Regions from separate parts of the Phytobacter cepae genome, predicted to be linked through region 1. Evidence: predicted binding sites of a transcription regulator. Region 1 holds the regulator's gene; each other region holds the start of a gene.

What was found. The regulator Fur, encoded in region 1, represses iron uptake genes when iron is present. The targets are predictions, from matches to a motif close to ATAATAATGAGAACNACTATCAA.
Region 2: the regulator Fur is predicted to act here: its motif matches at 1,957-1,979, upstream of ACUY4Q_RS03955 (TonB-dependent siderophore receptor).
Region 3: the regulator Fur is predicted to act here: its motif matches at 4,255-4,277, upstream of fes (enterochelin esterase).

What each region holds. Positions count from the first base shown of each region.
Region 1 covers NZ_CM135107.1:3,565,913-3,576,481, forward strand. Annotated here, with positions in the region: gene kdpD (two-component system sensor histidine kinase KdpD) at 1-1,514, shown strand, start outside; gene kdpE (two-component system response regulator KdpE) at 1,511-2,188, shown strand; gene pgm (phosphoglucomutase (alpha-D-glucose-1,6-bisphosphate-dependent)) at 2,252-3,892, opposite strand; gene seqA (replication initiation negative regulator SeqA) at 3,917-4,468, opposite strand; gene ybfF (esterase) at 4,651-5,424, shown strand; gene ybfE (LexA regulated protein) at 5,557-5,865, shown strand; gene fldA (flavodoxin FldA) at 6,000-6,530, shown strand; gene fur (ferric iron uptake transcriptional regulator) at 6,818-7,267, shown strand; gene chiQ (ChiQ/YbfN family lipoprotein) at 7,332-7,664, opposite strand; gene chiP (chitoporin ChiP) at 7,682-9,082, opposite strand; gene glnS (glutamine--tRNA ligase) at 9,468-10,569, opposite strand, start outside.
Region 2 covers NZ_CM135107.1:827,305-837,873, forward strand. Annotated here, with positions in the region: gene ACUY4Q_RS03955 (TonB-dependent siderophore receptor) at 1-1,882, opposite strand, end outside; gene ACUY4Q_RS03960 (hypothetical protein) at 2,423-3,142, shown strand; gene ACUY4Q_RS03965 (hypothetical protein) at 3,216-3,740, shown strand; tRNA gene ACUY4Q_RS03970 (tRNA-Phe) at 4,285-4,360, opposite strand; gene ACUY4Q_RS03975 (DUF554 domain-containing protein) at 4,466-5,185, opposite strand; gene ACUY4Q_RS03980 (ornithine decarboxylase) at 5,680-7,830, shown strand; gene ACUY4Q_RS03985 (response regulator) at 8,069-8,767, opposite strand; gene ACUY4Q_RS03990 (ATP-binding protein) at 8,757-10,400, opposite strand.
Region 3 covers NZ_CM135107.1:3,674,234-3,684,802, forward strand. Annotated here, with positions in the region: gene entF (enterobactin non-ribosomal peptide synthetase EntF) at 1-2,743, opposite strand, end outside; gene ACUY4Q_RS17300 (MbtH family protein) at 2,754-2,957, opposite strand; gene fes (enterochelin esterase) at 2,987-4,198, opposite strand; gene ACUY4Q_RS17310 (TonB-dependent siderophore receptor) at 4,458-6,710, shown strand; gene entD (enterobactin synthase subunit EntD) at 7,227-7,889, shown strand; gene ACUY4Q_RS17320 (D-ribose ABC transporter substrate-binding protein) at 8,007-8,948, shown strand; gene ACUY4Q_RS17325 (DUF2291 family protein) at 8,961-9,569, shown strand; gene ACUY4Q_RS17330 (sugar ABC transporter ATP-binding protein) at 9,569-10,569, shown strand, end outside.

The DNA.
Region 1 (10,569 bases):
TGGAGCGCTGGCGCGTACAGCTGAAGGGCTGCGTTGTCGCACTGGCCTTGTGTGCGGCCATCACGCTGATTGCGATGCAGTGGTTGGTCGCGTTTGATGCCGCCAACCTGGTCATGGTCTATCTGCTGGGTGTGGTGATCATCGCCCTGTTATACGGGCGGTGGCCTTCAGCCTTCGCCACGGTCATCAATGTCATCAGCTTTGATCTCTTTTTCATTGCGCCGCGTGGGACGCTGGCGGTGTCGGATGTGCAATATTTACTCACCTTTGGGGTCATGATGACCGTCGGGTTGGTGATCGGCAACCTGACCGCCGGGGTGCGTTATCAGGCCAGGGTGGCGCGTTATCGTGAACAGCGCACCCGCCATCTGTATGAGATGTCCAAAGCGCTGGCCACAGGACGCAGCGACAAAGACATTGCCGCCACCAGTGAGACCTTTATCCGTTCAACCTTTAATGCCCGAAGCCAGGTGCTGCTGCCGGACAGCACGGGGAAACTGGTGGCTATTACCGGAACGCAAAACATCCCCTCCTGGGACGACGCCATCGCCCGCTGGAGCTTCGATAAAGGCCAACCGGCAGGTGCCGGTACCGATACGCTGCCCGGCGTGCCTTATCAAATTTTACCGCTGAAGAGTGCGCAGAAAACTCACGGACTGGTGGTCGTCGAACCGGCTAACCTGCGCCTGTTGATGGTACCGGAGCAGCAGCGCTTGCTGGAAACCTTTACCCTGTTGGTCGCCAGTGCGCTGGAACGTCAGTCTTTGATCACCAGTGAACAGCAGGCCCGCTTTGCCAGCGAACGCGAAAGCATCCGTAACTCCCTGCTGGCCGCCCTCTCCCATGACCTGCGTACACCGCTAACTGTGCTGTTCGGCCAGGCAGAAATCCTGACGCTGGATCTTGCCAGTGAAGGCTCTAAGCATGCGCCCCAGGCAAGTGAAATTCGTCAGCATGTGCTGAACACCACGCGCCTCGTGAACAATCTGCTTGATATGGCGCGTATTCAGTCCGGCGGCTTTAATTTAAAGAAAGAGTGGCTGACGCTGGAAGAGGTGGTGGGCAGCGCCTTGCGGACGCTGGAGCCAGGGCTCGGTGGGCGACACATTGCCCTCGACCTGCCGGACCCGCTGATGCTGGTGCATGTGGACGGGCCGTTGTTCGAACGGGTGCTAATTAATCTGCTGGAAAACGCCGTGAAATATGCCGGTTACCGCGCCGAAATCGGTATTTGTGCTCGGGCAGACCTTTCGCAATTAACGCTGGAAGTGTGGGATAACGGGCCGGGGATCCCTGCCGGACAGGAGCAGGCAATTTTTGCCAAGTTTGCGCGGGGGACGAAAGAGTCGGCGATCCCCGGCGTCGGCCTGGGACTGGCAATCTGCCAGGCCATTGTCGATGTCCATGGCGGCACTATTTTTGCCACAAACCGCCCGGAAGGCGGCGCCTGTTTTCATGTTACACTGCCGCTGGACACGCCACCGCTGCTGGACGACCTTCCCGAGGATCTGTGATTAACGTACTTATTGTCGAAGATGAACAGGCCATTCGCCGTTTTCTGCGCAGCGCGCTGGAAGCAGAAGGGCTGCGGGTTTTTGAAGCGGAAACGCTGCAGCGCGGGCTGATTGAAGCGGCAACGCGTAAACCGGATCTGGTCATTCTTGATTTAGGTTTACCGGACGGCGACGGTATCGATTTTATACGTGACCTGCGTCAGTGGAGCCAGATGCCGGTCATTGTGTTATCTGCCAGAACGGAAGAGAGCGATAAAATTGCTGCCCTGGATGCGGGCGCCGATGATTATCTCAGTAAGCCCTTTGGCATCGGGGAATTACAGGCGAGGCTGCGGGTGGCCTTACGCCGTCATGCCGGTACGCCGCAAAACGATCCGGTAGTGACTTTTTCGGATATTCAGGTCGATCTCGCCAGCCGACGTATTCTACGCGGTAGCGAAGAGCTGCACCTCACCCCTATTGAGTTTCGCTTGCTCGCAGTGCTGTTAAACAACGCCGGAAAAGTGCTCACCCAGCGCCAACTGTTAAGTCAGGTCTGGGGGCCTAACGCCGTCGAACATAGCCACTATTTACGCATCTACATGGGCCATTTGCGGCAAAAGCTTGAGGCCGATCCTGCGCGTCCGCGTCATCTGCTAACCGAAACGGGTATCGGCTACCGGTTTATGCTGTAACTGCAGACATAAAAAAGCCCGGTCACGTTTACGCAACCGGGCCGGGTCATTCACCGAGGGTTATCAGGCGTTTTTCAGCACTTCGCTGACAATTTCTACCGCTTCTTTTTCAATCAGCTTACGGTGTTCTTCGCCGAGGAAGCTTTCGCAGTAAATTTTGTAGGCGTCTTCCGTGCCTGATGGACGTGCGGCAAACCAGCCGTTGTCGGTCATCACTTTCAGACCGCCAATGGCAGCACCGTTACCCGGAGCCGCCGTCAGACGAGCGGTGATCGGGTCACCTGCCAGCGTGCTGGCACTGACCATTTCCGGAGAAAGCTTAGACAGCGCGGCTTTCTGTGCGGAGGTGGCGCTGGCGCCCAGGCGGTTATAGCTTGGCGCACCGAAACGCGCGGCCAGCTCATCGTAGTGCTGCTGCGGGTTTTTACCGGTGACGGCGGTGATTTCCGCAGCCAGCAGGCACATGATGATGCCGTCTTTATCGGTAGACCACGGGGTGCCGTCAAAACGCAGGAAGGATGCCCCTGCGCTCTCTTCGCCGCCAAAACCAAAGCTACCGTCGAACAGGCCATCCACAAACCATTTGAAGCCGACCGGCACTTCTACCAGTTTGCGGCCCAGATCGTTAACCACACGGTCGATCATCGCGGAGGAGACCAGGGTCTTGCCCACAGCCACATCTTTGCCCCACTGCGGACGATGCTGGAACAGGTAATTAATGGCAACAGCCAGATAATGGTTCGGGTTCATTAACCCTGCCGGCGTGACGATGCCGTGGCGGTCATAGTCCGGGTCGTTGGCGAACGCCAGGTCGAACTTATCACGCAGCGCCAGCAAACCTGCCATTGCGGATTCGGATGAGCAATCCATACGGATCACACCATCTTTATCGAGGTGCATAAAGCGGAAAGTCTGATCGACCTGATCGTTCACGATAGTGAGATCAAGCTTGTAGAATTCGGCAATGCGCTTCCAGTACTCAATGCCGGAGCCGCCCAGTGGATCAACGCCAAGCTTCAGACCGGCTTTCTGGATAGCCGCCATATCGACGATGTCGGCCAGCCCTTCAATGAAGGGTTGCACCAGATCCTGTTCTTTCACGTGACCTGAAGCCAGGGCCGCGTCCAGCGTAATACGTTTCACGCCTTTCAGGCCGTCGGCTAACAGGGCATTAGCACGGTCTTCCACCACTTTGGTGACGTTGGTATCAGCCGGCCCACCGTTTGGCGGGTTGTATTTAATGCCACCATCTTCCGGCGGGTTGTGCGACGGGGTAATCACGATACCGTCCGCCTGCGCGCCACCTTTTTTGTTGTGGACCAGAATGGCATTGGAAACAGCAGGCGTCGGCGTAAAGCCGTTGTTTTCCTGCACAACCAGGTCAACACCGTTGGCCGCCAGCACTTCCAGCACAGAGATAAAGGCAGGTTCAGACAAGGCGTGGGTATCTTTGCCCACATAGCATGGCCCGGTGATACCGTTTTTGGCGCGCTCTTCAGCGATGGCCTGGGCAATCGCCAGGATATGCTGTTCGTTGAAGCTATGACGCCCTGCGCTACCACGATGCCCGGACGTACCAAATTTAACTGCATGTTCAGAATTACCCACTTCCGGTTTCAGCACGTAGTACTGCGCGGTAAGCTGGGCGACGTTGATCAAATCGCTCTGTTGTGCAGGTTGACCCGCACGTTCATGGTTAGCCATTGCCTGGTCCTTCTTATGCAAGGATTAAATTGTGCCGCAAACCTTTTCAATCAATTCCGCCGGGAACTGCATTGACTGCATGATGTGTTCTACCATGCTGCATTTACGACCCGTATTAGTGTTGGTGATGACCCAGTATGGTGTATCTGGCACCTGTTTTGGCTTGGTCTGCGTGCCATTTTGCAACAAGGTTTGTTCATCAGACGCAAAGTATACGCGGGTACGCCCGTGCAGGGACTCGGTGGATTCTGCAAAGGCTTTGTTGTCCAGAGAATAGAGTGTAGACAGCACCAGCATGAAACGGTTAACGGCTTTTTTCTGATCGGCGTATTCGTCAGAAAGCAGCAACTCGCGCACCGCACGAACTTTGTCTTTCGCGGTGTTGGTCGGCTTACTCTCTTCGACTTTCGGCGTAACAGGGGCTTCTTTTGCAGCGGCAGGCGTCGTGGCGGCAGGCTGAGAGGAGGCGGAAAATTTCAACATGCGCCGTAAAATGTCGGATGCGCTCTCACCAATATGCTTCGTGTGGCTGGCAATATAACTGTAGAGTTCATCATCAACTTCAATCGTTTTCATTTTAATCCAGTGCAGTGTCTTATCTGAATACAAGTTATTGAGATTATAAAGTCAAATCTCAACAGCGGATAGCGCTAAACCTGAGTGGCGGCTAAGTTAGATTGTGTCTGAACCTTGCAGCCGGGCGGCAGAATGTTCAACATAATACCCTAATCCGAAAGAGCGAAAAAAAGAACTTTGCCATGAAATTGAATACCCGAGCGCAATCTGCACAACAATCGCACAACAATTCTCCCATCGTGTTAGTCCACGGCCTGTTTGGCAGCCTGGATAACCTTGGCATTCTGGCGCGCGACCTTGTGAGCGACCATGACATCCTTCAGGTGGACATGCGTAATCATGGGCTTTCTGCGAGTTCGGACGAAATGAATTACCCCGCGATGGCCCAGGATTTGGTTGATACGCTGGACGCGCATTCCCTTGAGCGGGCCACCTTTATCGGTCACTCAATGGGAGGGAAAGCGGTCATGGCCTTAACCGCGATTGCCCCGGAACGTATTGACGGACTGGTAGCGATTGATATTGCCCCCGTGGATTATGCCGTGCGTCGCCACGATGAGATTTTTGCTGCTATCAATGCGGTGACGGATGCCGGGGCCACGACGCGACAACAAGCGGCCACCGTGATGCGCACCGTCATCGATGAAGAAGGGGTGATTCAATTTTTGTTGAAGTCCTTTGTTGACGGGCAATGGCGCTTTAATGTCCCCGTGCTGTGGGAGCAGTACCCCCACATTGTCGGCTGGGAAGAGGTGCCGGTCTGGGACCACCCTGCCCTGTTCATCCCCGGTGGCAACTCCCCTTACGTGACCGAGCAGTATCGTCAGCCTCTGCTTAAACAGTTTCCGCAGGCGAAGGCGCATGTCATTGCCGGTGCCGGACACTGGGTGCATGCGGAAAAGCCGGAAGCGGTTTTGCGCGCTATTCGTCGTTATCTTGCTGAAAAGACAAACTGATTAAAAACCCGGCGCTCGGTCATCATAACGCGCCCGGGCGTTGGCGTCCCTGCCTCCCTGATGTATGATGGCGCGCTAATCAACCCGGGCTCAGGCTCGATTGCTTGTACTTCCCGTAGTATTTCTTAAATCATGGCTAAAGAACAAACGGACCGCACGACCCTAGATCTGTTCGCGAATGAGCGTCGCCCGGGACGTCCTAAAACCAATCCGCTCTCTCGCGACGAGCAATTGCGCATTAACAAACGCAATCAGCTTAAACGCGATAAATTTCGTGGGCTTAAACGCGTCGAACTGAAAATCAACGCGGAGGCCGTTGACGCATTAAACGCCCTGGCTGACGCGCGTCAAATGAGTCGCAGCGAACTCATCGAAGAGATGTTGCTGGAGCAGCTAAAAGCGCTGAACAGCATTGATTCCTCTGATTCTTCATCTGAATAACGTTTTCATGTAGCAGAGAGTGCAGTCCGACGCGATTGCAGTTTCCGCGTGCTTCTCTGATCTGCTATGATTGCCCTTATCCGTGGGCTAAACGCCACCACCATATCATTAAGTTTCAAGAGGTTATTTTACTCATGGCAATCACTGGCATTTTTTTCGGCAGCGACACCGGTAATACCGAAAACATCGCAAAGATGATCCAGGCACAGCTTGGTAAAGACGTTGCAGATGTACACGACATTGCAAAGAGCAGCAAAGAGGATCTGGAAGGCTATGACATTCTGCTGCTTGGCATCCCGACCTGGTATTACGGCGAAGCGCAGTGTGACTGGGATGATTTTTTCCCGACGCTGGAAGACATTGATTTCAATGGCAAGTTAGTCGCATTGTTTGGCTGTGGTGACCAGGAAGATTATGCAGAGTACTTCTGTGATGCGCTGGGGACAATTCGTGACATCATCGAACCACGTGGCGCGGTGATTGTGGGTCACTGGCCGACCGAAGGCTACCACTTTGAAGCCTCTAAAGGCCTTGCCGATGATGACCATTTTGTTGGGCTGGCCATTGACGAAGATCGTCAACCAGAACTGACCGCTGCACGCGTGGATAAATGGGTTAAACAGATTTCCGAAGAGCTGAATCTTAACGATATCATCAATGCCTGATGCTGTTTGGCGCATCCTGCGGGTTGCGCCAGATCGATAGTTAAAACCAATGGAAATAATTGCTACATTTTTTTAACTTTTGCCGCCAGCACTGTACAATATGGCCTGGTTAAAACGGGTAGCGCAACGGACTTTGTTGGCACTACCACGTTTTATACGCTTACTTTACTTGAGGGCTTGCAGTTTTCATTTAGACATGGCAGTTCTATAATGAGACGCATTTCCCAGTGCATTCCTTGTAGCTTCCCCTTGGGGAGCGAACCGTTTAGCAACAGGACAGATTCCGCATGACTGACAACAATACCGCATTAAAGAAGGCCGGCCTGAAAGTCACGCTTCCTCGCTTGAAAATCCTGGAAGTGCTTCAGGAGCCGGACAACCATCATGTCAGTGCGGAAGATTTATATAAGCGCCTGATTGACATGGGCGAAGAGATCGGGCTGGCCACGGTTTACCGTGTTCTGAACCAGTTTGATGATGCCGGGATCGTAACCCGTCATAATTTTGAAGGCGGCAAATCTGTCTTCGAACTGACTCAGCAACATCACCACGATCACTTGATTTGCCTCGATTGCGGCAAAGTGATTGAATTCAGTGATGACTCCATTGAAGCTCGCCAGCGTGAAATCGCCTCTCAACACGGCATTCGCCTGACGAACCATAGCCTGTACCTCTATGGCCACTGCGCTGAAGGCGATTGCCGCAGCGATGAAAACGCCCACGAGATTGCGAAGTAATCTTCCGTAAACGTAAAAAGCCAACCTCCGGTTGGCTTTTTTATTGGTGGTACAAAAAGAGTGTCTACGGCGTATTGTTGCTGCGAATTTCCTGCCAGATACGATCGCAGTTCGCTTTTACCGCCTGACCATTGCCCGTATGCGTGGCGTCCAGACACTGCTGATAATCCAGTGTACGGACGGATTCTTCATGAGCAAACTGTTGATGTGCCTTTTCTGACTTCAACACGTCTAACACGCTACGGCAGGCTTCAAGTTTTTCCGACGATCCTTCTGCGGTGTTAATGCAGGCACTGTAAGCTGCTCTCAAACGCATATCTTCTTTCGGCGCTGAGGGTTGCTGTACGCAGCCAGCAAGTCCCAGGGTCATAAACAGAATCATTATGCTTTTTTTCATTTTGCCCTTCTCTCGCATCAGAAAATCGTAAACGGTGCGATCACGATAAATTTCACATCGCGCTCATCCTGGAAGATGTTGTTGTAACCACCGCCCCAGCTTGGAATATCAGAGTGGTTATCAAACTGCGTGAAGTGCAGTTTAAATAACGTCCCTTTCGCCAGACCATCCTGCAGGGTGTAAACGACGTCGAGGCTGTAAGCGGATTCCTTAATTGAATTATTGGCTTTATAGTATTGGTCGCCAGAGGAAACGTTGGATGGCTTGGCATCCCAGCCATACACATAGGATGCGCCTACCGCCCAGCCCGGAAGATTTAAATCTTTAAGATCATACATAGCGCCAACAAATACCGCTTTCTCATTATGGGCGTTAAAGTCAGAACGATTATCCCACCAGATATCCAGTCGGCCATTTGACGAGCCATAAAGCGGCGTCATACGCGAATTGAAATATCCCTGGCGACCATCGGCTTTGACCCATGTTCCCTCAAGACGTAAATCGACAGGCCCTGCGGTATAATTAAAGGTCAGTGCCTGTAACCAGGCCGTACCGTCATAAATATCATTGATGGTGTGATTAGATGCTTTATCGCGTGAGCTGTAGAACTGATAGCTTGTCGACAATGGGCTGCCCGCAATATCAAATTTATAACTGGCTTTTGCAAAGTATTGGTCAACATAGCCCTGCGCCTGACCAAATGCCGCTTCTAAAATGAGATCGTTTTTAAAATCATATTGCGCGCCGAGTGAATGGACATAATCAATCTTGCTCACGCCATCATTTTGATAGAAATAATCGGTTTCGTTGTACCAGGGGGCTTTATATTCATTGGCCCACATATACGAGAAACTCAGTGCACCGCAATCTTCATAATCAAGTTTTGCACCTAGTTCCGTACCCTGATACGTACCCGGCATAAAGCTCCAGTTGGAGGCCAGCAGTGTCTGCCCCGTTGGCTGAATGTAACCCGCTCGCGCCCATACCGGACCATATTTAAATTTTGCCGCCGCGGTATAAAGACTGGCCCCACTTCTGTCGCCCGCCCAGTCTTCGTCATAGACTTTGTGACTATTGGAAAACGCCATTTCATTAGGGTGTGCACTGCCGGATGACTCTGCCATTTCGATTGCCGCAAACGCGGCAATATCGATACCGAACATATCTGCTGCATAACCGGACTGGAAATCGAGGTTAGTATTCCAGGTTGAGTGTGCAAGGTTTGTTTTATATTTATTACCGTCGGTGACGTCCTTACGATCGCGTTCACGCTGCCAGTAATACACCCCGCCGGTAAGCGTTGAATCATCGACAAAACCTTCGGCATTTACCGCAGGGGTTATCATTAAACCTGATATTGCTGTTGTGCTGGCAATAGCTAACGCTATCGCCTTACGTTTAGCGACAAACGCGATCATAATTGTTCCTCTTTGACTAAAAAAACAAAAGTGCTGTGCAAAGGCATTCAGCAACAAATTAAAACCAGGGAATAGCTGTGAGTGCTAAAAACTTGTTTCACACCACGAATCAAGATTATTTTTGCCCGCATGAATGATCAAGCACTTTACCTGAATGAGCATCAGGAATATGACCAGGAACACAGATTTCAATCCGTTTTGGCGCAGACGTGGAATAACAGTTGGGAATGGTAATTTATCGCGTTAAATAATCGGGAAAATGAAGGATGAGAATGAAAAAATTAAAACAACTTTTCATGTCAATCACAGACAATTATTAAAATTTCAGATGGGAAGAATAAAAAAACGCCGCACGGGGCGGCGTTCAGATAAAGTCGCGCGTTAATTACTCGCCGACTTTCGCCCAGGTGTCACGCAGACCCACGGTGCGGTTGAAGACCAGCTTATCAGCTGTTGCATAACGGCTATCGAGGCAGAAGTAACCTTCACGCTCAAACTGGTAAGCTTTACCGGCTGCGGCAGACTGCAATGACGGCTCAGCATAACCCTGTTTAACGACCAGAGATTCCGGATTCATCACCGAGAGGAAATCTTCAGCGGCGCCTGGGTTTGGCACGCTGAACAGACGGTCATAAAGACGGATTTCAACCGGCAGCGCGTGGGCCGCACTCACCCAGTGAATGACGCCTTTCACTTTACGGCCATCCGCTGGATCTTTGCTCAGGGTGTCCGCATCATAAGTACAGAAGATGGTGGTGATAGTGCCGTCGGGATCTTTCTCCACACGCTCAGCCTTCACCACATAGGCGTTACGCAGGCGCACTTCTTTGCCCATCACCAGGCGCTTGTACTGCTTGTTGGCTTCTTCGCGGAAGTCGGCGCGATCGATCCAAATCTCTGCGCTAAACGGAACCTCACGGCTGCCCATCTCCGGTTTATTCGGATGATTCGGCATGGTCACAATTTCGCTTTCGCCCTGAGGATAGTTCTCGATAACCAGTTTAACCGGATCGATAACGGCCATCGCACGTGGCGCGTTTTCGTTCAGATCTTCACGAATGCAGGATTCAAGAGAGGCCATCTCGATGGTGTTATCCTGCTTGGTCACGCCAATGCGTTTGCAGAATTCACGAATAGACTCCGCAGTATAACCACGACGGCGCAGGCCAGAGATGGTCGGCATACGTGGATCGTCCCAGCCTTCAACGTGCTTGTCGGTGACCAACAGGTTCAGCTTACGCTTGGACATCACGGTGTATTCCAGATTCAGACGCGAGAATTCGTACTGACGCGGATGAACCGGAATAGAGATGTTGTCCAGTACCCAGTCGTATAAGCGACGGTTGTCCTGGAACTCCAGCGTACACAGAGAATGGGTAATCCCTTCCAGCGCATCACTGATGCAGTGGGTGAAGTCATACATCGGGTAGATGCACCATTTGCTGCCGGTCTGGTGGTGATCGGCAAACTTAATGCGGTAGAGCACC
Region 2 (10,569 bases), 2.4 Mb from region 1:
TTTTGGACGGGCTGGCGCTGTCGACCGTCAGCTTTTCCCATTTCCCGTCGACGCGGGTTTGCGATTTGATGGCGTTAAAGTTCGCACCGGTGCTCCACTCGCTGTCGGTAAAGAAATAATCCACCTGGCCTTCGACACCGTAGATGCGACGCTTATCATCTTCAACGTTGATGGTCATGTCGGTTTTGTTGATGTTGATGGTTTTGTCGGAGAGCGAGTAGTAACCGGCAATCTGCGTGCGCAGGTTATCCCCGGTGAAGCGCCATCCCAGCTCATATGCGTCGACTTTGATGCCGTCCAGTTTTGAATCGTTGACGTTCACGCTGTTCACCAGGCGATAGTGACCATTGCTCAACTGATAGGTGCCGGAGCCGTAATATTTGGCCAGATCCGGGATCTCAAAACCTTGTGAGAAGTTAAACCACAGCTGCTGACGCTCGGTGAGGTGCCCCAGAATACCGGCGTTAAACAGTAGGTTGTTGTAATCCGTTTTCCCGCCCGGTACGGCGTCAGCGGAGGTGGCTTTACCCGTGGCGATACCCTGTTGCTGCGCGTAGCCAATAAAGTCGTCGACCCGGTTTTCCGTGTACTGGTAGCGTACGCCGCCGCTCAGTGTGATGGCGGAGATGTCGTAACTGCTTTGCAGGAACGGCGCAAGGTTAGTAATGCTATAGCCCGGATAACGCTCGACGTTCCAGGCGTTGTCCAGCTTCATCCCCCCGCTGGCTGCGGCTTTGTTGAGATCGAAAAATTGCTGGTTGGCGTCGAAGGTTTCATGCTCGGCATCCACCCCCCACGTCAGTGTCAAATCATCCAGCGGCTTGCTGTTAATGGTGAGTTTGCCGCCGTAGAAATCGGTTTTTTGCTGTGACGCCCCAATGCTGGTGACCTTGCCGCCGGAGAGGGTAGGGAAGGGGTAAAATGTGAGGCTTTCATCGCGGTAGTAAATCTGCGCGAGCAGGTCCTGACCCCAGAAATCGGTGTTGGAATATTGCAGGTTGATCAGGTGACGCTCGGTGCCCGGAATACGGTCGGAATCGAGATTGTTCTTGTTATATGCGTTGCCTGCACCGGTCACCGCGGAGAAGTTCTCGCCAAGGAACAGGCCGTGCTTACCGTCGGATTCACTTTTGTAATACTGGGTGGTGAGCTGCAGTTGCTGATGGTCGTCGATGTTCAGCGTGCCGGTGCCCATCACGTCCAGACGGCCAGAGTATTGCAGACCGGTCTGGGTGTTATCGATGTTCACTTCGTTGCCTTTGCCGTCATACCAGCCGCCAAAGCGCTGATACGCAACGGATAGTCGACCCGAGGCATTGTCGTTGCCGCCGCTGACCGCCGCCGCGACGTTCTCATCATTATCGTTATGACTGTTAAAGCCGGTTTTCATGCCGGTCTGGAACTCGACTTCCGTTTCCGGCTGGCCTTTTTTGGTGACGATATTGATTAAGCCACCGGTACTGCCGCCGCCGTAGAGAGAGGTGGCACCGGAAATGACTTCGATACGCGCGATATTAAACGGATCGATAGAGTCCAACTGGCGGCTGTCGCTGCGCGAAGAGTTTAAACGCACGCCGTCGACCATCACCATCATTGAACGACCACGCATATTCATACCGTAGTTGGTACGCCCCTGGCTGCTGACATCCATACCCGGAATCAACTGCGCCAGCACTTCTTTGAGTTCTTTACCACCCTGAACCTGTTGTTCAATTTCAGCCTGTTCAACGACCCAGGTGGTTTGTGCCATGTCGGTAATATTGTGATTTGAACGGCTGGCGGCCACGACCAGCGTCTCTTCTTTCTGTCCTTCAGCCGAGGCATTTGCGGCGAGCATCATCAGTAAACAAGGGCTTAGCGCCCAGGAGCAACGGGATTTCATTATTGTGATCGTCCTGATTTATCGAGATTTCGGCGGCATGAATGCCCCGCATTACACGAACACCACCTTCTCAGGTGATAGTAATTATCAAGATGATATGGATTATCGTTACCGTGTAAACAGTTAATGTTAAAAAATGTAAATGTAATGACATGATTTTAATGTGGTTTTTTGCCGAGCAGGGTACTCCCTGGTTTTCTGTCACCGATCGCTGACCAGGATGCTGATATTGAAGTGCCCGATTAACGCGTGATCCGCCATTGGAATATTTTATATATCCAAAGATATGTATGCTGATAATTAATTCACAAAACCTATTGTTAATTAATTATCGATCGTTAAAATCGATCAATGATTGGTTTGTGTGACCCTATTCACAATATTCAGGCAGTTTCACGTCCATATTATCAATCAGACGGGTTACTTATTTAAAAATAGATTTTTAACTTGTCTACTCAATATTTCATTTGCCTGGTAGAAAAGACCATTGATGTAAGTGGAATATTGTTCATCGATATTTTTCATATGGAAAGGTGACTTATGCCTACTGAAATTAAAATTGTAGTGACTAATAAATCCTCGAAACAAAAAGAGATTTTTTTCTTCCAGCAGCCTGCAAAATATAACGGAGCGGAGGGTGTTTATTCAAATAGTATTTTGAGTACACCCCTCCCTCCTTTTTCAGAATCTGGCAGTAAATACGAGTTTGGGGTGAGGGAAGTATATTATGCGGGTGTTGTGGAGGTGAAGGAAGAAATTGTCCCAGGTAAACCTTATGGTTTCATGACAGCAAGTCGACTTGTTGAACTTACCCCTGCTGCGGGTGCTGGGGAGATTAAACCAAACTGCGTTAACGTCAAAACTAATCCGTTAGGTATTGAAGCCGCTAAGATTGATTTGAATGTTGCTCCAGGAGGGTTTCGTATTTGCTCCCCGGTGTTTGATCCTGAAAGAAAAAGATATCTTGCAGGAGCCGCAATTGAGAAAAGCGATAAAAGTATTGTTTTATCCAGTTTTGTAGAAATGGAATCGAATACCAGGCTAGACTGTCAGCCTGTTATTAAGTTTTATGTGGCCACTGGCGCGTATCAAGCGGGAACGATCATGAACTTCATCTCGTCTTCCAGGTCTGCCGCAGAGTGTGATGCAACCGAGGGCCGAACCAAGTTTCATGTATCACTTGAGCCTGATAATACATGGAAAGTGGAATCATTTTTTGACGATGATTCTTTAAAAGAACATTTGGAATCTCTCCGGTAATTCTCTTCTTTACTTCTAATGAAAAGGTGCAGAGCTTAAATTCTGCACCTGTTTAATCGTAACTGGAGTACATATGTTTAAATATTGGTTCACGGCCCCAAAAGGGGGCGCTTTTTCTTCATTTTATATGTTTAACCCAGTCTCAAGAGTATTTTGTCGTATACGACTTGAGTTAAATAGAAAGACCACGGAGAAAGATAATGGTGAAACGGGCGCGTTCTATCGAGATTATAGAGTCGTGGGGTTTTCTTCACGGAGTAATCTCGATGTCGGGAATCTTTCATTATGGAGAATTTCAACATCTGACTCCTGTCATCGCTTAGTTTATGAAAGTATTATGGCATTAAGAGCGGAGCCTGAGCACTGGGGTGAGCATGTTTATGACACAAGCAATGCGGAAATATCTATTCATAAAGGAAATCCGATTATACCTGAGGAGGAGGCCATCTTGCCTGACACCGTCAAAATTGCGGATTTAATAGCGCTGGCCAAAATTGCCATTAAAAATAAAAGTTCTGTTGTATTAACAGGAAAAGATGCAACTGGAGCTGAACTGGCACAGGCGATATTAACCGCGATTCAACCCAGCGATAAATAATGCAAAACTATCATTTATCCTACCAGATCATCCACTTACAGTAAGTACCCCTTTGCTTACCATGATTGCACTGGAATAAAAATGTAGGTAAACATCTGGCGACTGCAGCCCGGATAACCGAAGGGGTGAGCCGCTTGCGGCGAATAATCGAATGGAGTTCGATGGAAAGTCCGGCCGCAGAAAAGCAAAAAACCCGCCATAGGCGGGTTCTTCTAAATAGTGGTGCCCGGACTCGGACTAACGCCGAAGGCGTTGAACAGCGCGCTTGCCGCGCTGGCCCCGAAGGGGTGAGCCGCTTGCGGCGAATAATCGAACAGAGTTCGATGGAGAGTCCGTATCGCCAAAAGCAAAAAACCCGCCATAGGCGGGTTCTTCTAAATAGTGGTGCCCGGACTCGGACTAACGCCGAAGGCGTTGAACAGCGCGCTTGCCGCGCTGGCCCCGGAGGGGTGAGCCGCTTGCGGCGAATAATCGAACGAAGTTCGATGAAGAGTCCGTATCTCCAAAAGCAAAAAACCCGCCATAGGCGGGTTCTTCTAAATAGTGGTGCCCGGACTCGGAATCGAACCAAGGACACGGGGATTTTCAATCCCCTGCTCTACCGACTGAGCTATCCGGGCAACGGGGCGCATTAAAACCGATTCGCCTCGCCTCGTCAACGAAATTTCTTCAAATCGTTGCAGACTGCACAATCTATCACCAGAAAAGAGGAGATGCACGTATCTTCAGGCAAAAAAGGCGGTCCACAGGGCAGAAAGCGGCATAGCCAGCACGAGGGCAGGCAGCATGTTCGCTACGGCAAACATCTTGATGCCACAAATTCTTAAGCCCGTAGCTAACAGGAGCACACCGCCCACGGCGGTAAAATCGCCCATCATCGCCGGTGTGGTTAACGGCATAATCAGCGTGGCACTGTAAGCGAGGGTGAGCTGAATCGCCAGCATTGGCACGCTGATTGCGGCGACAGCAATGCCCAGCGAGGTGGCAAAAATCAATGCAGTAAAGAAATCGAGAAAGGCTTTTGCAATAAGGATGCTGTTATCCCCGGTCATGCCTTCACGCATTGCGCCGAAAATACCGGTGCCGCTCGCACAAAACAGAATAATGATCGCCACCAGACTTTGAATAAACGCCTCATGCCCACTGAGGGCGTGTTCCCCGCCACGGCGCTTTTGCAGCACGTTGCGCAGGCCATTTACGCCACCGCTGATGCCGCGCTCCACATAGCAGAGTTCACCAATCAGCGTGCCGACGAGAGTGGCGAGCACCATCACGGGCAGATTCACGCATTTAATCACCAGCAGAATGCCTATGCCCAGCGACGCGAGGCCAAAAATCGACGGCATATTGGCGCGAATACGCTCCGGCAAGCGCTGGCTAAGCACCGCGCCCAGAACGCCGCCTAAAAGAACGGCGGCAGCATTGATAAAGGGTCCAGTAAACACGTTTTTTCTCCTGATACCTGGCGTGAGCAACTGCATATTATGGCGCTGTAATGCACATTATTATGCCCGAATAATGCGGTGGTGATGTGTATTAATCTTTTGAATATAATAACTTATGTGAATCATTAAAAATGCGTCTGCATGAGGCTGCAATTTGCCGTTGTCTCGTTGGTTGCACCTGCTAATAAATGATGACATGATTGCGCGAATTTTCCTCTCCACTCTACGGGACTGCCTGGAATGACGCTGCTTTCATCACTCCAACAGATGCATTGCACCCCTGCATGCATGTTCACCCGTGCAATTTTATCCCATACTTCTCTCACCATGCGGTGAGGCTAGCGGACGCTCACTTCAGGACAACATTAAAATCAGAGCCTATCTGCTTTTACTGATGTCTGGCGGTCGGAGCGGGTTCCAGTCAGACACGTTCGTTGGGTGAAGCAAACGCATCATCCGGGGCCTTTTTTCCCCTGAAACGGGTAAGTGTGCTTATGAAAACAATGAAAATTGCCGTCAGCCGAGAGCTGATCTCCACCCTGTCTACGCACCGTGAAAAGGTGACCCTCGACAGCACCGACTTTACGGATGTGGCGGCAGTCGTCATTACGCGGGCAGAGAGCCGTAGCGGCATTCTGGCTTTGCTCAAACGGACGGGCTTTAACCTGCCGGTATTTTTGTTCGACGGTGAAACCGAGGAACGGCCGGATGGCGTCACGGCCGTTATCGACGGTAAAGATCAGGACTGGCTGGAGCTGGAAGCGGCGGCGTGCGACTACGAAGACGACCTGCTGCCACCGTTTTTCGATACCCTGCGCCAGTACGTAGAGATGAGAAATGACACCTTCGCCTGCCCGGGTCATCAGCACGGTGAATTTTTCAAGAAACATCCGGCAGGCAGGCAGTTCTATGACTTTTTCGGTGAAAACGTTTTTCGTGCCGATATGTGTAACGCCGACGTCAAACTGGGCGACCTGCTCATTCATGAAGGCTCTGCGAAACATGCGCAAAAGTTCGCGGCGAAAGTCTTCAATGCCGACAAAACCTACTTTGTACTGAACGGTACCTCAGCGGCCAACAAAGTGGTGACCAATGCGCTACTCACCCGTGGCGATCTGGTACTGTTTGACCGCAATAACCACAAATCTAACCACCACGGCGCCCTGATCCAGGCCGGGGCAACGCCGGTCTATCTCGAAGCCTCCCGCAACCCGTTCGGTTTTATTGGCGGCATTGACGATCACTGCTTTGATGAGAAATACCTGCGTGAGTTGATCCGCGACGTGGCACCGGAAAAAGCTAATCAGCCGCGTCCGTTCCGCCTCGCGGTGATCCAGCTCGGTACTTACGACGGCACAATCTACAACGCCCGTCAGGTTATCGACAAAATCGGCACGCTCTGCGACTACATCCTGTTTGACTCCGCCTGGGTGGGCTATGAGCAGTTCATCCCGATGATGGCGGACACCTCGCCGCTGCTGCTGGAGCTGAACGAAAACGATCCGGGGATCTTCGTTACCCAGTCCGTGCACAAACAGCAGGCCGGATTCTCGCAAACCTCGCAGATCCATAAAAAGGATAACCATCTGCGCGGCCAGGCCCGTTTTTGCCCACATAAGCGCCTGAACAATGCCTTTATGCTGCACGCCTCGACCAGCCCGTTTTACCCGCTGTTTGCCGCACTCGATGTGAACGCCAAAATCCATCAGGGCGAGAGCGGCCGCCGTTTGTGGGCTGAGTGTGTGGAAGTGGGCATCGAAGCGCGTAAATCGATCATCGCCAACTGCAAGATGATCCAGCCGTTTGTGCCGCCGGACATCGCCGGCCGCCCGTGGCAGGATCATCCGACAGAGGTGATCGCCAGTGAGCGTCGTTTCTTCAGCTTTGAGCCGGGGGCCCGTTGGCATGGTTTTGATGGCTACGCCCAGGATCAGTATTTTGTTGATCCCTGCAAGCTGCTGCTGACCACGCCGGGAATCGATGCGCAAACAGGTGAGTACACGGAGTTTGGTATTCCGGCGACGATTCTGGCGAACTACCTGCGTGAGAACGGCATTGTGCCGGAAAAATGCGATCTCAACTCGATCCTGTTCCTGCTGACCCCGGCAGAAAGCACGGCGAAAATGGCCCATCTGGTGGCGATGCTGGCGCAGTTTGAGCGGCATATTGAAGATGACACGCCGCTGGCAGCGGTACTACCGACCATCTACAACAAGTACCCGGTACGCTACCGTGATTATACGATCCGCCAGCTGTGCCAGGAGATGCACGATCTTTACGTCAGCTTTGATGTGAAAGATCTGCAAAAAGAGATGTTCCGTAAGGCGAGCTTCCCGGCAGTGGCCGTTAACCCGCAGGATGCGCATCAGGAGTATATTCGCGGCAACGTGGATCTGGTGCGTATCAGCGAGGCGGAAGGGCGCATTGCCGCTGAAGGCGCACTGCCGTATCCGCCGGGCGTGTTGTGCGTGGTGCCCGGTGAAGTGTGGGGCGGCGCGGTACAGCGCTACTTCCTTGCGCTGGAAGAGGGCGTTAACCTGCTGCCGGGCTTCTCACCGGAGTTGCAGGGGGTGTACTCCGAGACGGATGCCGACGGGATTAAGCGGTTATATGGGAACGTGCTGAAGCAGCCCGCTGCGGTCTGATGCTTTCCTCTGCGGCCTGATGCCCTCACCCCGGCCCTCTCCCACGGGGAGAGGGAGAAAAGCAGGCTCGATCGGTTCCCTCTCCCACGGGGAGAGGGAGAAAAGCAGGCTCGAACGGTTCCCTCTCCCACGGGGAGAGGGAGAAAGGCGGAGTGTGAGGTCTACTAGATCGCACAGAACAGTCCCCTCGCCCCTTTGGGGAGAGGGCCAGGGTGAGGGGGAAACCCGCGCACAATCCCTACGCACTCTCTCCAGTCCGGCGGTACATCCTTCTTGGATGCCCAATTTTGCCGTACTGCATCTCTACCGCTAAATACCCCGACTCTACGCCGTGCTCCAGGTAACGGCGGGCAGTGGTTTTGCTCAGACCCGTCTCCACCACCACTTCATCGACCGAGAAACAGCGCTCACCGGCATCGGCAAACAGGGTCTGCACGCGCGAAAGCGTATTCTCCTCAATCCCCTTGCTGCCGTTATCCAGCTTGTAATTCTTCGCCTGCAACTGATAGAGCGAATCCACGTTCTGCTGATCGACAATCTTCCACACCCGCTGCTGCTCGGTGAACTGCACAAAGCGCTCCAGCGACTGGCTGAGCCGCTTCCACGACACGGGTTTGAGAATATAGTCAAAAGCCCCATTGCGAATGGCCTGGCTACAGGTGTCCATATCGCTGGCGGCGGTAATAAAAATCACCGAACAGTTGGCGCGAATAACCATCGGGTCACTGATAAGCGTGATCCCTTTGCCGTCCGGCAGATAGTTATCGAGCAACACCAACTGCGGCTGCTTGCTGGTAAGCTGCGCCTTCGCCTCTGCCAGAGAAGTCGCAATGCCTACCAGCCGCAAACGCGGATGTTTACCGATAAGTTCAGCATGAAGCTGCGCCAGTTCGTTTTCATCTTCTACTATCAGCACATCTATCTGTTCATGTCGCATTATTCTGCTCTTCCAGCGTCATATCGGGGCATTGTCGTTGTACATGACCCGTTTCAGGAATAAACAAAGAGAAAATCGTTCCACGCGGCGCGTTATCAGAAACTTCGATCGTACCGCCGACCTGGGTGACATAGCTCGCGATCAGATACAGGCCAATGCCATGATCGCCACTGCGCTTGGTGGTCATCCCGCGTTCAAAAATTCGATGGCGAATCTCCGGGGCGATCCCTACACCGCGATCGGCCACTTCAATGATCAGCTCCCGTTCATTTTGCAGGATCAACACCTCAACCGGATCGTGCGGCAGCGCCGCGCGTTGCGTCGCTTCGATGGCGTTATCCAGCAAATTGCCAATGATCGAGATAAGCTCGGCTTCGGCCAGCGAATGGGCCGGTCTTGCCATCTGGCAACTGGGATCAAACGTCAGTTCGACTCCTTTTTCCCGGGCGCGCGCCGCTTTGCCCAGCAGCAGGCCACAGAGCGTAGGCGAGTGGAAGCGGGACGAGATAAAGTCGAGCAGCTCCTGGGCATGTTCCGACTGCGCCTGGATGTAACGTATCGCGTCATCATAGCGCTCCATGTGTAACAGGCCGGAGAGGGTCGTCATTCTGTTCAATTGCTCATGGCGCATGATGCGCAGGTTATCGACATAACGTTTCACCTGACTCAACTGGGCGCTAAGGCTATCGATCTCATTGCGATCGCGAAAAGTGATCACCCAGCCCTGTAACTTGTCTTCCAGCATAATGCGCACGCGGCTGGCGATCACCGTCACGTGGTTGAAGCGACAAATCTCATCATGGGTATCTTTTTCCAGCATTCGATCGCGGGAAAAGAAGGGCACGCCGGGGATCAGCTCGGTGATCAACTGCCCGCGCAGCGCCCGCGTCGGCTGGCTCAGACTCAGCAGTTTCCTGGCGGCCTGGTTGATCACTTCGATGCGCAGGTTGCTGTCGATGGCGATCACCCCTTCATAAATCGACTCCATCATTGCTTTTTGCTGACGCACCAGCAGGCCGATTTCGCGCGGTTCCAGCGAGAAAATCTGTTTTTTGATGCTGCGGGTAAAGAACCACGAGAAAACAAACAGCGCCGCCAGCAGCAGCACGGCAGCAATAAAGATGTTGATCGCTTTGCCAAGCGTTATGGTATCGAGATAGCTGGTGAGATAGCCCACTGAAACTATCCCGATAACCTGACCTGTATCGTTAAAGATCGGTGCTTTACTGCGTAGAGAAATACCCAGCCCGCCCTGGCGAATGGTGGTCAGGCTTTTTCCCTGCAACACATCCTGATTATCCCCCCCGACCAATAAGGTGCCGACCCGGTCTTCATAAACAGAATGGTAAAGATGAATGCCTTTATTATCGCCAATCACGATAAAGCTGGCGTCACTACGTGCAACGACTTTCTGCATAAAACTTGAAATGGCGGCAATATCTTTTTCAGCAACCGACTTGCGTAAACTCGGAATAATCGCTATTTCTTCAGCTTGTATTTTTGCTCGTACGCTCATTTCCTGATAAAGCTGACGACCGACGTCAATATAATAATAGCTACCCAGTAAGATGAACAAACCAGAGAAAAAAAGCACCAGCGATATAAAGAGTTTAATCTGGAACGACAGTTTCATGATTTCACGCAAGAGCATCAAAAACAGCAATGTAACATCTTTCTCTTTGCCGGGGGCGAGTTTACTGGAAACTTGTGATCCTTTGCACAGCTGATGGCGACGGTCACTGATAAAGAAACAGAGATTTTCTGGAAATGTTATTAATTTGTTTTTTAATATAAAGAAACCA
Region 3 (10,569 bases), 110 kb from region 1:
GGCCTGAGTCAGAGACCAGATAGCCCACCAGTTGACGCGCATCGCCGCCCCCGGCCAATGCCTGATTGAACACGCAGGCATGGGTGACCGCCTGGGCCACATCCGGCAGGCCCTGCAACGCCCGGTCAATGTCACCGAGTTCGATACGCTGACCGCGAATTTTAAGCTGATCGTCGCTACGGCCAAGGTATTCCACCGCGCCGTTGTTCAGCCAGCGCGCTACGTCACCGGTGCGGTACATCCGCTCACCGGGGGCAAAGGGATCGGCGATAAAGCGGCTGGCGGTGAGGTCTGGCCGCCCCAGATACCCCTGCGCCAGTTGGATGCCGGTCAGGTACAAATCCCCGGCCACGCCTGGCGGAACCGGCTGCATCATGCCGTCAAGGATACGCAGCCCGGTGTTCCATACCGGGAAGCCAATCGGCACGCTGGTGCCGCTTACCGCCGCCAGCGTCTCACCGTGGGCCGGGTACCAACTCACGTCCACCGCCGCTTCCGTCGGGCCATACAGGTTGTGGAGCGGCGCGTGGGTCAGTTGCTCCCACTCCCGGCAGAGTTGGGCGGGCAGCGCTTCGCCGCTACAGAATACCTTGTTCAAGGTGTGGCAGGTTTCCCGTGCGCTGTCCGGGGTGAGGGAAGCCACAAAGGCTGCCAGCATCGAGGGCACAAAGTGGGTGGTCGTCACGCCAAAGCGGGCGAAGAACTGCTGGAGCGCCAGCGGATCGCGGTGCGCTTCAGGTTCCGCCATCACCAGTTGCGCCCCGGCGATAAACGGCCACCAGAACTCCCACACCGAGACGTCAAAACTGCACGGTGTCTTCTGCGCCACCACATCCTGCGCATTCAGCGGATAGTGATTTTGCATCCACAACAGGCGGTTAACGATGGCGGTCTGCCCGACCATCACCCCTTTCGGTCGCCCGGTCGAGCCGGAGGTAAAGATGATGTAGGCAGTATGCTCCGGGCGGGACAGCGCCAGGGGTTCACTGCCCTTAAGATCAAGCGGCGCGCCGTAACACAGGTACGCCAGGTGTGGAATATCACTGAAACGAGCAAGCTGATCCTCAGAGGTAATCAGCAAGCGCGGTTTTGCATCTTCCAGCATCGTACGCAGCCGCTCGTCCGGGTAACCGGTGTCGAGCGGCAGCCAGGCTGCACCGGCCTCCACAATGCCGTGCAGCGCCAGCGTCAGAAAGACCGAGCGCGGCAGCGCGACGGCGACGCTGTCGCCCGGCCTGACGCCCTTCTCACGCAACAGGTTTGCCAGCGCCACCACCTGTTCACGCATCTCGCGGTAGCTGAACTGCCAGCGCGCATCGGCCAGCGCCGGGGCATTCGGGGTTTTCGCCGCCTGCTGCGCCACTAATTCACTCAGGGTGGTCACTGGCAGCATGACGCCGGTGGCGTTAATTTTTTCCAGTTGCTGCACATCCTGCACCGAAACCAGCCGGGCATCGCCGCAACGCAGCAGGGGGTTCGCGGCAAACTGGCGGAGTAAATCGGGCAGACGTGCCGCGTGAGCCGAAAGCGTGGCCTCTTCATAGCGACTGCGGTTCGCCAGCACTTCCAGAGTCAGGCCGCCCTCCTCGTGCGGGAAAAGCGCGATTTCCAGATCGTTAACCGGTCCGGTCGCCAGCGTATGGGTTTGCCCGGCAATCCCGTCCACATCCAGCAGATAGTCGAACATTTTGACGTTAAATACCGGGCCGTACAGCGGCTCATCTCCCGCCGCGCGTCCGGTGTCGCGCAGAATTTGTTCCGCATCATAGCGCTGATGGCGGCGCATCTTTTTCAGTTGCCCGGCAAGGCTTGTCGCCAGTTCCGCCAGGGTCTGGCCAGGGTTAATGTGCACACCGAGCGGCAGCACATTGAGCACCGGGCCGGTAGCGGTCAGTGCGGCTGAGCCCATCCGCCGCATAAAAATAAACCCGGCGGCATAGTCAGGGCGGCTGCTGAGTCGGCCTAACCACAATGCCACCAGCGCCAGCGCCAGATCGGCAGGCTGACAGCCAGGTATAGCCTGCGTCAGACGACGAAATGCCGATGGGTCGAGGTCCTGCTTCAGACGCAAAATGTCGGTGGTCGCAGCACGCCCCGGCAGCGGCGCACCCGAGAGCGAACCAGCGGCGGGAAGTGTGCGTTTGTGTTCAGACCAGAAGGCTTTATCCCGCTGCCAGGCGTCGCTATCGCGGTAGCGCTGATATTCGTCCACCACTTCAGCAAACGGGGTAAAGGGGGAATCTGGCAGGGGGGCATCGTGGCGCATAGCGCGGTAAATGGCGGCAATCTGGCGGGTAATAGCCGGGAAACTGAAGCCATCGACCAGTAAATGGTGATAGCGCTGATACCAGTACCAGCGGGTGTCGGTCACCTGAATAAGGGCATGATGGGCGAGCGGTTTACCGCCGTCCACGCGCAGATTTTGCGCCAGATCCGCGTTCATCAGCGCCAGGGCCGCCGCGTGCGCATCAGGCTCAGCACGTAAATCGACACGCTGCGGCAGCGGGAAGGTCTGCGTGTCATCAACCCACTGCCAGACCTCTCCGTTGTCCTCAACGAAGCGCAGCCGCAGGGTATCCGCCTGCTGCATACCTTTAACAATCGCCTGCGCCAGTAATGGGGCATCCAGCATGCCTTCCAGCTCCACATAGTGCGCCACGCTCCAGGCGTTGGGCAGCGTGGAGAGTTTTTCTGCCATCCAGATCCCCGGCTGTGCGGCAACCAGGGGGTATCGAGTGGTCATCCGCCTCTCCTTATTGCGCGTGGTGCGCCGGGGTTAATGTCTGCCAGTGTTGTGCCAGCCATGCGGTGCAGGCGTCCTGCGATGCGGGGGCGCAAACCACCTGCCAGCCTTCCGGCAATGCGCATGGCTCCGGCCACAGGCTGTACTGCTGCTGGGCGTTTTGCAGAATATAAAAGTGCCCCTCGGGATTATCGAAGGGATTGCTGAATTCCATACCGGACTCCTGTGGTGAAAAAGTGCGCGTTACTCAGCGCGCAGCAACGGTTGCCAGAGGGTGATAAGCCCTGAGGTCAGCCCACCGCGCCAGCAAAGCGCATCATGCCCACCGTCAACCTGACGCCAGAAAACGGCGGGTTGCGTGCGTTGCAACTGGGCAAGCATCGCCTGATTGGCCCGAAAGATAACCGGCTCTCGCACCCCTGCTTCCAGCACAATGCGCAGTCCTTGCGCCGAAAGCTCGTCGCGCCTGAGCGCCTCCGTCAGCACGCCATCCTGGCTGCCCCCGCGATGCGGCCACCAGTAAGAGCCCGACTGGCTCAGCACGCAGCCAAAACGCGCCGGCCAGTGCAACCCGGCATACAGCGATGCCAGCCCGCCAAAGCTCTGCCCGGCCACGACCGTGCGTTCGGGGCGGTCGCTGAACGGCGTTGTTGACTGAACGTGTGGCAATAATTCCTGCTGGACCGCCAGCCAGAAATCCTCATTGCAGGGAAGCTCCCGGCTGCGGTGGGCGGTATCAATCACATCGATGAGCACATAGACCGCCGGGGGCAATTTGCCCTCGTGGGTTAACGCGGCAAGCGCAGGCCAGACCGGCATGCTTTCCGCCCAGAATTGCCCGTCGAGCAGCACCGCTAGCGGGCGTTCTGCACCGTTGTCATCCCCGGTGGTATAGACCCACACGCGGCGGCGGTTGCCTAACCGGTCGCTCTGCCATTCGAAGCAAACCGGCGGGGTATATTCCGCATCCGGCGCGCCCCAGCCAGGCTGTTCCGGTGCGCCCGGCAGCGAGAGAGGGGAAACCGGATGCCCCCGTCCGCCCCGCCAGTGCTGGGCATTGAGCGGATCGGCTATCGCGTGAGGGAAAAGAGTGCGCCAGCCTTCGCGCAGTGCGGCACGGTCAGGCGGTGTCTGGGTAAAAGCCTGCGGCGGAAAATCGTCCCGTTTTGTCGACGGGATCAGGCAATAGCTCCCACGCCATCCGGCTTCGAGGCGGGTTTGCCAGCGCCAGACGTCGGTGCCCGCAATGCGTTGCAATGATTGCGGCGCGGACTGTTGATGATGATCGGTGACGCCGGTGATATAGAGCCAGACGCGCTCAACGGTGGAGGTCGCTTCGGTGCCCGCCGGGTCACGCCACCAGAAGGTGACCCGATAATGCGTTGCTGATTCCCGCTCCCACTCTGGCCCCTGTTTTGATGCCCACCAGGCATCACTTCCTGTCTCTTGCACCACTGCGTTACCCCAAATGACTTGTGGAAATTTTGCCTGCTCAATCAAATTTCTTGATAATATTATTGATAATTATTTGCATTTGCAATAGCGTATTGCCCGCGCCTGCACCGGCGCGTCTTTCACTCGTAACGTGTCACTTGTCGCGATTTTTCTCAGGAACGAGCGCCCTTCGCAGCAAGCTGGCGACATCATGCCGCTTTCCTTACCCCATTGGGAAAGGATCGACCGGGGAGAGCGGCGAAGAAAAGCAGGAATTACAATGAAAAATAAAATTCGTTCCCTGACCTTACTGGTCAACCTGGGAATTTATGGTGTGGCTCTGCCCGCTTTCGCAGCAGAGACCTCCACTGACGCATCCAGCAACGAAGACACCATTGTGGTGACCGCAGCGCAGCAGAATCTGCAGGCGCCGGGGGTTTCCACCATCACCGCCGATGAAATCCGCAAGAATCCCCCCGCCCGTGACGTTTCTGAAATTATTCGCACCATGCCGGGTGTCAACCTGACCGGTAACTCAACCAGCGGCCAGCGTGGCAACAATCGCCAGATTGATATTCGCGGTATGGGCCCGGAAAACACCCTGATTCTGATCGACGGTAAGCCAGTGACCAGCCGCAACTCCGTGCGCCAGGGTTGGCGTGGTGAGCGTGATACCCGTGGCGATACCAGTTGGGTCCCTGCGGATATGATCGAACGCATTGAAGTCCTGCGTGGCCCGGCAGCCGCCCGTTACGGTAACGGCGCGGCAGGTGGCGTGGTGAACATCATCACTAAAAAATCCACGGATCAGGCATGGCATGGCTCCTGGAACAGCTACTTCAATGCCCCAGAGCATAAAGAGGAAGGCTCCACTAAACGCACTGATTTTAGCCTGATGGGGCCGCTGGGCGGCGATGTCAGCTTCCGTCTGTACGGTAACCTGAATAAAACCCAGGCCGATGCCTGGGATATTAACCAGGATCATCAGTCCGAGCGCACCGGCATCTATTCCAACACCCTCGCCGCAGGCCGGGAAGGCGTTGAGAATAAAGATATCAATGGCGTCGTACGTTGGGACTTTGCCCCGATGCAGGCGCTGGAGTTCCAGGCCGGTTACAGCCGTCAGGGCAACCTGTACGCAGGTGACACCCAGAACACCAACAACGACAGCAGCAGCAACAACTATGTGAAGGAAAACTACGGCAAAGAGACCAACCGTCTCTATCGCCAGAACTACTCCGTCACCTGGAACGGCGGCTGGGATAACGGCATCACCACCAGCAACTGGGTGCAGTACGAACACACACGCAACTCCCGCCTCGGTGAAGGGTTAGCCGGCGGGCTGGAAGGCCTGTTCAATAGCGATAAATTCTCCGACACCGATCTTGCTGACCTGATGCTGCATAGCGAAGTCAGCGTGCCGTTCGAGCTGCTGGTGAACCAGAACCTGACCGTGGGCACCGAGTGGAATCAACAGCGTCTCAAGGATCGTGCCTCGAACACTCAGGCGCTGCAGGGTGGGCCGATTCCAGGTTATGACAGCACCGGTCGTAGCCCCTACTCCAGCGCGGAGATCTTCTCTCTGTTTGCAGAAGACAATATCGAAGTGACCGACAGCACCATGCTGACGCCGGGTCTGCGTTTTGACCACCACACCGTGGTCGGCAACAACTGGAGCCCGTCTCTGAACCTGTCGCAGGGGCTGGGGGATGACTTCACTTTGAAAATGGGGATCGCCCGCGCCTATAAAGCACCGAGCCTCTACCAGACCAACACCAGCTACATTCTCTACAGCCGCGGTCAGGGCTGCTACGCCAGCGCCACCGGTACTGGCTGTTATATGCAGGGGAATGACGACCTGAAAGCCGAAACCAGCATCAACAAAGAGATTGGCCTTGAGTTTAAACGCGACGGCTGGCTTGCCGGTGTGACCTGGTTCCGTAACGATTACCGTAACAAGATTGAAGCGGGTTACTCACCGCTGAACCAGACCTCTCAGGGCGCGCTGAAGACCGACCTCTATCAATGGGAAAACGTGCCTAAGGCGGTCGTTGAAGGTCTGGAAGGTACGCTGAATGTTCCGGTTACCGATGCGGTCACCCTGAGCAACAACGTCACCTACATGTTGCAGAGTAAGAATAAAACCACCGGCGAGCGTCTGTCGATCATCCCGGAATATACGCTGAACTCCACCCTGAGCTGGCAGATTGTGCAGGATGTCTCCGTGCAGTCCACCTTCACCTGGTACGGCAAGCAAGAGCCGAAGAAATATGACTATCAGGGCAAACCGGTGACCGGTTCTGCGAAAGATGAAGTCAGTCCGTACAGCATTGTGGGCCTGAGCGGTACCTGGGATGTGAACAAATTCGTGAGCCTGACGGCGGGTGTCGACAACGTGTTTGATAAACGTCACTGGCGCATGGGCAATGCCCAGACCACCGGCGGTACGACGGGCTATATGTATGGCGCGGGCGCCAATACCTATAATGAATCCGGTCGCACCTGGTATATGGGTGTAAACACCCACTTCTAAGGTCGCCCCGAACGTACCAACCCTCCTCTCCCTGCGGGGAGAGGAATTCCCAGTAATCTTACGTTTTGCAGCGATATCATTGCTGAGTGAGAATAAAACAGTTACCGCGATGACAGGGTCCGGCTGAAAATCGACGAAGCGTATCCGCAAGGCCGGGGCGACGCGCAGGGATGCGCGGCGAGGGCGGATTTACAGGGACGTTACCTCCGCCCGTCCCCGATAAGCCTGAAGGAATGCGCTGAGTGGACCGCGCCAGCGGCGATTTTCCTGGCCGGGAGCCCGGGTCGCCAGGGTGGTGGCGGTGAACCACCCTGGCACGTTCACAGGTTCTGGCGTTATAGAAAAGCAAGGAACATAAGGTGAACGGAATGACCACCAGAGCTGCATTTCCCCCTCACCCTGTCCCTCTCCCCAGTGGGGCGAGGGGACCGTTCGTGCACGTATTTTTTCTGGGGATTCCTCAACCCTGCGGGGAGAGGGCTGCATGAGATTTACCATGCACACATGAGGTTTACCATGCACACTCACCACACACTGCTCACGCTGAATGCCCACCCTCTGCATCTCATCCGCTTCGATCTCGCTACGTTTAACGATAACGATCTGCTATGGCTTCCTCATCACCAGCTGTTGCAGGATGCGGGCCGTAAGCGGAAAGCCGAGCATCTGGCCGGGCGCATTGCTGCCGTGCATGCCCTGCGCGAACAGGCTATCAAAGCCGTGCCGGGCATTGGTGAAACAGGGGCACCGCGCTGGCCCGCAGGTTTATATGGCAGCATCAGTCACAGCGGCAGCAATGCGCTGGCGGTTGTCGCTCACTCACCTGTAGGCGTAGACATTGAAACGCTGTTCACCGATGCGCTGAGCCAGACGTTAACGTCGAGCATTATCACCCCGGCAGAACAGCGGATTCTGGTCAACGCTTCTCTGCCGTTTCCGCTCGCACTGACGCTGGCGTTTTCCGCGAAAGAGAGCCTTTTTAAGGCATTGTCGTCTGCTGCCCTTCCCTTCCCGGGCTTTCATAGCGCCACCGTCATCGCCCTCGATCAGCGTGCTCTTCGCCTGCGAATAGATGCCACATTCAGCGCTGAACATGCGGGTAAATGTGTTGATATTGCATGGATGACGCATGAACAGCAGATCATAACCTTGTTAGGTGAATCGCCCTCAGGATCGTGATCCTTTTCTCCTTTTAAGAAATTAGCTGAGCAAACCGTAGACAGTTTGCTTTTGCCGATTTATCGTTAATTTGAATAATAAATCATTATTGAATAAATATTCAATGTGGAGAAAAAGATGAAAACGACCCTACTGAAATCGGCTGTACTGGCTTCCCTGATCGCCGCTTCCGGCTCGCTGTTCGCCGCAGATAACGGACTGATCGCCATAATTACCCCCTCACACGACAATCCGTTCTTTAAAGCAGAAGCGGACGGCGCGGCGGCAAAAGCAAAAGAGCTTGGCTACACCACGCTGGTGGCTTCACACGATGACGACGTGAACAAACAAAACCAGTTGATTGAAACGGCGATAGCCCGTAAAGCCAAAGCGATCATTCTGGATAACGCCGGGGCCGATGCCACCGTAGGGCCGCTGGAAAAAGCCAAAGCCGCAGGGGTTCCGGCCTTCCTGATTGACCGCGAAATTAACAAAACCGGCGTCGCCGTCGCGCAAATCGTCTCCAACAACTACCAGGGTGCGCAACTGGGTGCCGAGAAATTCGCCAAGCTGTTAAATGGCAAAGGCAAATACGTTGAGCTGCTGGGCCGTCAGTCTGACACCAACGCCAGCGTTCGTTCGCAGGGCTATCACGACATTCTTGATGACTACCCGGACATGAAAATGGTGGCGCAACAGACCGCCAACTGGAGTCAGACTGAAGCCTTCACCCGTATGGAAGCCATTTTGCAAACCAACCCGGACATCGTCGGGGTGATTTCCGGTAACGACACCATGGCACTCGGTGCCGAAGCGGCGCTGAAAGCGGCAGGTAAAAATAACGTGATTGTCGTCGGCTTTGACGGCAGCGATTACGTGCGTGATTCCATCATCAATAAAGGCAATATCAAAGCCACGGTTCTGCAACCTGGCTGGCAGCAAGCCCAGATGGCCGTTGAACAGGCAGACTATTTCCTGAAAAACGGCAAAGCACAGAAAGATGAAAAACAGTTGATGGATTGCATGCTGATCGACGACAGCAACGCCAGCAAACTGAAACTCTTCAACCTGAGCAAGTAATCCGGAGACGTTATGTCGTTAAAACAATGGGGTGCTGCATTTATAGGTTGCACCACCCTGTTGCTGACGGCCTGCACCGTGGTGGATCTGGATGAAAACGGCAAGCCAATCCTGCCTGCCGATCCGAATGCGAAAGCCAGCTTCGACAATCAGACCCCACAGCAGATCGCGCAACAAACCTGGCAAGAACGCGTCATTGACGCGGCTCATAAACATGCGCTGGATGCCACCGCGCTTACCACACAACTGAAAACTACTAACGACAAACCCCATAGCGTGTTTGTCCACCTGACCAGTCAGGTTGAACGCGTCGATGTGAGCAATGAACGCGAACAGAAACTGGTGATGACGTTGAACGGGAAACCGCTGACGATTCAGGTGGGCCCGGTGGTGCGGGGCAATGCCATTCGCGATGCCACCGGCTTTAAATTTGAAGACTTTACCAACCAGGTTCAGTTCGCTCAGCTCTCACGTGCTTACAACCGTCTAGCTGTGAAAAATCTGCCAAAAATTGACGCAAGCTGGGCAGGAAAACCCGCAACCGTTGTGATGGCGGTGACAATTAACGCGGGTCAGACCGAAGACGCCGTGGCACTGGAGTTGAAACAGGAGGGGCAGTGATGAGCGATGTACCTGTGGATGACATCATTCTGCGCACGCGCGGCATTTCGATGCTGTTTCCCGGCACGGTCGCGCTGGATAACGTGGATTACAACGTCTGGCGCGGCAAAGTGAATGTGATTATCGGCGAGAACGGCGCGGGGAAATCCACCCTGATGAAGATCCTCGCCGGCGTGCAGCAACCGAGCCTCGGCGCCATCGAACTGAACGGCAAGCCCGTGCAAATTTCCAGTACCCGTGCCGCTGCGGCACTCGGTATTGGCATGGTTCACCAGGAACTGAATCTGTTTGAAAACCTCAACGTCGCCGAAAATATTTTCCTCGGACGTGAGCTGCAAAAAGGGGTCAGCCCCATTAACGAAGCCGAGCAGGAGAAGCGCACTGCTGAACTACTTAAACGCCTCGATCAGCCCATCTCCCCTAAAGCGCTGGTGGGGAGCCTGAAGGTGGGGCAACAGCAGCTGGTGGAAATCGCAAAAGCGCTGGCGGAAGACGCGGATATTTTGATCCTCGACGAACCCACCTCCGCGCTGAGTAAAACAGAAGTGGAGATTCTGTTTCGCGTCATCCGCGAACTGACCCGTCAGGGGGTGTCGATTATCTATATTTCGCACCGCCTCGAAGAGCTGATGGCGATTGGCGATGTCATCACGATTTTGCGCGACGGCAAATTTCAGGCCGAAGCGAAAGTGTGTGATATCGACGTGCCGTGGATTGTGCGCGAAATGCTCGGCAGCGATCCGGTCAGCAATTTCCTGACTCCGGGCCGGACCTTCGGCGCACCGATACTGGAGGCTGAGCACATCACCTGTGTCAACAGCGCGGGCAACACGGTGGTCGACGATGTGACATTCAACGTACACAGCGGGGAAATTGTCGGCATTTATGGCCTGATGGGGGCCGGACGTACGGAGCTGTTTGAATGCATGCTCGGCACTGAACGCAACTACTTGGGCAAATTGTGGCTCGACAGCAAACCGGTGCCGCAGCGGCTGGCTAC